Regions from separate parts of the Pseudoalteromonas sp. BSi20439 genome, predicted to be linked through region 2. Evidence: predicted binding sites of a transcription regulator. Region 2 holds the regulator's gene; the other holds the start of a gene.
The links. The regulator NrdR, encoded in region 2, represses ribonucleotide reductase genes. The targets are predictions, from matches to a motif close to AAACACNANATNTNGTGTTT.
Positions count from the first base shown of each region.

Region 1: the regulator NrdR is predicted to act here: its motif matches at 1,412-1,431, upstream of nrdA (class 1a ribonucleoside-diphosphate reductase subunit alpha).

Region 1 is NZ_BADW01000077.1:15,985-18,389, reverse strand. Features, by position in the region: gene ubiG (bifunctional 2-polyprenyl-6-hydroxyphenol methylase/3-demethylubiquinol 3-O-methyltransferase UbiG) at 1-462, shown strand, start outside; gene P20439_RS07225 (HAD family hydrolase) at 462-1,142, shown strand; gene nrdA (class 1a ribonucleoside-diphosphate reductase subunit alpha) at 1,554-2,405, shown strand, end outside.
Region 2 is NZ_BADW01000117.1:61,301-63,705, reverse strand. Features, by position in the region: gene ribD (bifunctional diaminohydroxyphosphoribosylaminopyrimidine deaminase/5-amino-6-(5-phosphoribosylamino)uracil reductase RibD) at 1-980, opposite strand, end outside; gene nrdR (transcriptional regulator NrdR) at 983-1,432, opposite strand; gene glyA (serine hydroxymethyltransferase) at 1,540-2,405, opposite strand, start outside.

The sequences.
Region 1 (2,405 bases), on a different contig from region 2:
GAGCCTTTAACTGTCGCCAAGTTACACAGCTTAGAAACAAGTGTCCCCGTTGAGTATATAAAAGTACCTGCAGAGCAGTTTGCAGATGAGCACCCTGAGCGCTTTGATGTGATCACTTGTATGGAAATGTTAGAGCACGTCCCCGACCCTGCTTCTATTATTCATGCGGTCGCTAAATTAGCAAAACCTGGGGCCGATGTTTTTTTCTCTACTCTTAATAAAACCCCAAAAGCTTACTTATACGCTATTGTCGGTGCAGAAAAACTGTTAAAAATGGTCCCAGAGGGTACCCATGACCATAAAAAGTTTATTAAACCTGCGCAATTAATTGCATGGGCAGAGCAAGCTGGCTTAAAAGTACGTGCCAGTGCTGGTTTAAGTTACAACCCGCTTTCTAAGCAATACACAATGAATGATGATGTAAGCGTAAATTATATGCTGCATTTTGAGAAGTTAGTGTAATGGCAAGCTCTCAAACCCCCATTGCCCTAATGGAATATCAAGCATTGCTGTTTGACTTAGATGGCACTTTACTCGATACCGCTGATGATTTAGGCGCCGCACTAAACACCGTGCTGCAAAATCATCAACAACCCCAAGTGGGCAGTGATATATATCGACCCGCAGCTTCAAACGGTGCTGCCGCTTTATTGGCTGCTGGTTTTAAAGAAAGCTGGGCGCAACAACCGCAAGAGCAACTTTTACATGAGCTAGTTACGCAATACGCTGCCAACATTGCCACCCATACCCAATGTTTTGTAGGAATAGAGCAATTACTAATCGCACTTGATAACAAAGCAATCCCTTGGGGAATTATGACCAATAAGCCCGGATTTTTAACTGATCCTTTAGTCAAGGCGATTCCTGCATTAAAAAATGCACGTATTGTGGTGAGCGGTGATACCTTAGCTGAATCTAAGCCCTCACCCCTTCCTTTACTGTATTGCGCTGAGCAAATGAGTGTAGATCCTTCGCGTTGCTTATATATAGGTGATGCGCAGCGTGACATTCAAGCAGGTAAAGCAGCCAATATGCACACCGCAACCGCACTATGGGGATATGTACCGAGTGTTGACGAGGCATTGGCTTGGAATGCGGATTTTAATTGGCACAGTCCTATAGATGCATTTAACCACATATAGTGTCATGTTAATTAATAAACACTACATATTGTGATTGTGTTAGTTTTTACGCAAAGCTTGATGATAAAAAAAGCAGACAAAATTTATTTTTAAAAAGCGTAAATTTAATCTTTCCTTAGTTGATTTTTACAAATTTCAACTTAACCGAATGATCAAAGGTTAATGCCTACTAACACAATTGCGTTATCCCAACGTTATCCACAATGAGAGCGGTTTCTGTCCCTTGCAAAAGATCCCAGACCACACTATCTTGTGATCTCTAATTTGAACAACACCAGATATTGTGGCTAAATGTTATTCAATTAAATTCACCAAACCGGTGAAAATAACAATAAACGAATAGGCACTGCGCTTTTTTAGGTGCACGCATTGGTCAAAAATATTTAATTCCCAAGGAATACAGGCAAAGCTATGAACCAACAGTTATCTGTAAGCAAACGTGACGGTCGTAAAGAGCCACTCGATCTTGATAAGATCCATCGCGTTATTGAATGGGCCGCCGAAGGTTTAAATAACGTTTCGGTTTCACAAGTTGAACTTAAATCGCATATTCAATTTTATGACGGTATTCGTACTAAAGACATCCACGAAACGATTATTAAAGCTGCTGCGGATCAGATTTCTAAAGAATCGCCTGATTATCAGTACCTTGCTGCTCGTTTAGCTGTATTCCATTTACGTAAAAAAGCCTATGGCCAGTTTGAGCCACCGCGTCTTTTTGACCATGTTACTAACATGGTTGAACAAAAACGCTACGATGCACATTTACTTGTTGATTACACAGAGCAAGAATTAGATGAGCTAGATGCGTACTTAGATCATTCTCGCGATCTTAACTTTAGCTACGCAGCAGTAAAACAGCTTGAAGGTAAATACCTAGTTCAAAACCGTGTAACGGGTGAAATTTACGAAAGCGCGCAGTTTTTATATATCTTAGTGGCTGCAAGCTTATTCTCTGATTACCCTCGTGATACACGTATTGATTACATCAAACGTTTTTATGATGCGGTTTCATTATTTAAAATTTCTTTACCTACGCCAATTATGTCGGGCGTACGTACACCAACACGCCAGTTTAGCTCATGTGTACTTATTGAGTGTGGCGATAGCCTAGACTCAATTAATGCTACATCATCAGCAATTGTTAAATACGTTTCTCAACGTGCTGGTATTGGTATTAATGCAGGTCGTATTCGTGCATTAGGTAGCCCTATTCGTAACGGTGAAGCGTATCACACTGGCTGTATTCCGTTTTATAAGCAC
Region 2 (2,405 bases):
ATGTAAAAAACAAACTCATCAATTAAATCAAGTTCTGTCATTTTACCGGCCAGTGTCGCTCCGGCCTCTAGCCACACATTATTAAACTGCAATTGGGCAAGCGTGTGTAACACGGCCAGTAAATCTACTTTATTATTATTTTCAGGTACTTCAATCTGTTTAACAAAATGAGGCCACTGATGCGATTTATCAACCTTGGTGGTAAATATTATCACCTCACTTTGAATTGAAAATAAGGCAAGATCAGGGGTAAGTCTGTTTTGTGAGTCAATAACAACGCGAACCGGTTGGCGCAGTGGTAAATCAGTTGGTAAAGAATACGGTAACTCTTCTGGGCGCACATTTAATTTTGCATCATCCATTAATACCGTATCGGCACCGGTTAAAATTGCACAGCTTTGTGCTCGGTATAGTTGCACATCTTGGCGCGCTGCGGGGCCAGTTATCCATTTACTTTGCCCGTTTTTAAGCGCCGTTTTACCATCTATACTTGCGGCCATTTTGCAAGTCACAAAGGGTAATCCCTGCTCCATGCGCTTAAAAAACCCAAGGTTTAATGCGCGAGCTTGCGCTTCAAGTAACCCGTAAGCGACTTCTATACCAGCATCCGCTAAAATTTTCAGACCTTTGCCTGCAACTTGCGGGTTGCTGTCAACCATTGCGGCAATCACTTTTTTAACACCTGCTGCTTTTAGCCCTTCAGCACATGGCGGTGTTCGACCATAATGACTGCAAGGCTCAAGTGTTACATAAGCGGTTGCGCCTTTTGCATTTTCGCCAGCCATAGCCAGTGCGTTTACCTCTGCGTGACCTTGACCCGCTAACTGATGAAATCCTTCACCTATTACTTTATTATTCTTTACGAGTACGCAGCCAACATTAGGATTAGGAGTGGTGGTAAAGCGTCCTTTTTTTGCCAGTTCAATAGCGCGAGCCATGTAGCGTTTATCATCCTCTGAAAACGAACTTTGCTTGGTCATTACTACTCTCCTAAGCGGGCTATTTCTTCACCAAATTCGCGTATATCTTCAAACGAGCGATACACTGAGGCAAATCTTACATAGGCCACTTGATCTAACTTTTTAAGTGCTTCCATAATGCACTCACCCACCAAATGGCTAGACACTTCGCGTTCGCCAGTGGCTCGCAGCTGCGATTTAATAATATTAACCACTTCGTCAACTTGTTCAGTGCTTACGGGGCGTTTTTCGAGGGCGCGAGTTAAGCCATTTAGTAACTTATCTTCATTAAACGGTTCGCGGCTGCCATCTTGCTTGATGACCCGTGGCATCACTAATTCAGCCCCTTCAAAGGTGGTAAATCGTTCGTGGCATTCATTACATTCACGACGTCTACGTACTTGGTGTCCCCCACCTACAAGGCGAGAATCAATAACTTTAGTATCTTTGGCGGTGCAAAATGGGCAATGCATAACTGTGTGTTTCCGTTTTAAAAACAAAAAATGGCCGCTATTATAGCGGCCATTATCATAACAAAAATGTGTGCAGTTGTGATCTAAATTACTATTTTACTCTTGGATTAAGCGTAAACAGGTAATTTTGCACAAATTGCTTTCACTTTTTCTTTTACTTGCGCTTGTACTGACTCATCTTCGATGTTGTCTAGTACATCACAGATCCAGCCCGCTAACTCTTTTGATTCAGCTTCTTTAAAGCCACGACGAGTGATTGCTGGTGAACCAATACGCAAACCAGAAGTAACAAATGGTGAACGAGGATCGTTCGGTACTGAGTTTTTGTTAACCGTGATATTCGCATTACCTAGGGCAGCATCGGCATCTTTACCTGTGATATCTTTATCGATTAAATCAAGTAAGAATAAGTGGTTGTCAGTTTTACCTGATACTACTTTGTAGCCGCGCTCTTGTAATACTGCAACCATTGCTTGAGCATTTTTAACAACTTGAGCTTGGTATGTTTTAAATTCAGGTTGAAGTGCTTCTTTAAATGCCACCGCTTTAGCAGCAATAACATGACATAAAGGACCACCTTGGCCACCTGGGAAAACAGCGCTGTTTAACTTTTTGTAAATATCTTCATCGCCACACGCAGAAATGATTAAACCACCGCGAGGGCCGGCTAATGTTTTATGTGTTGTGGTTGTTACAACGTGAGCAAATGGCACTGGACTTGGGTAAACACCCGCAGCAATTAAACCTGCAACGTGCGCCATATCAACAAATAAGTATGCGCCTACTTTGTCTGCAATTTCACGGAACTTAGCCCAATCAACAATACCTGAGTATGCAGAAAAACCCGCAATGATCATTTTTGGCTTGTGCTCAAGTGCTAACGCTTCAACTTGTGCGTAATCAATTTCGCCAGTTTCTTCGTTAAGTCCATACTGAATTGCGTTGTATGTTTTACCTGAAAAGTTTACGTGTG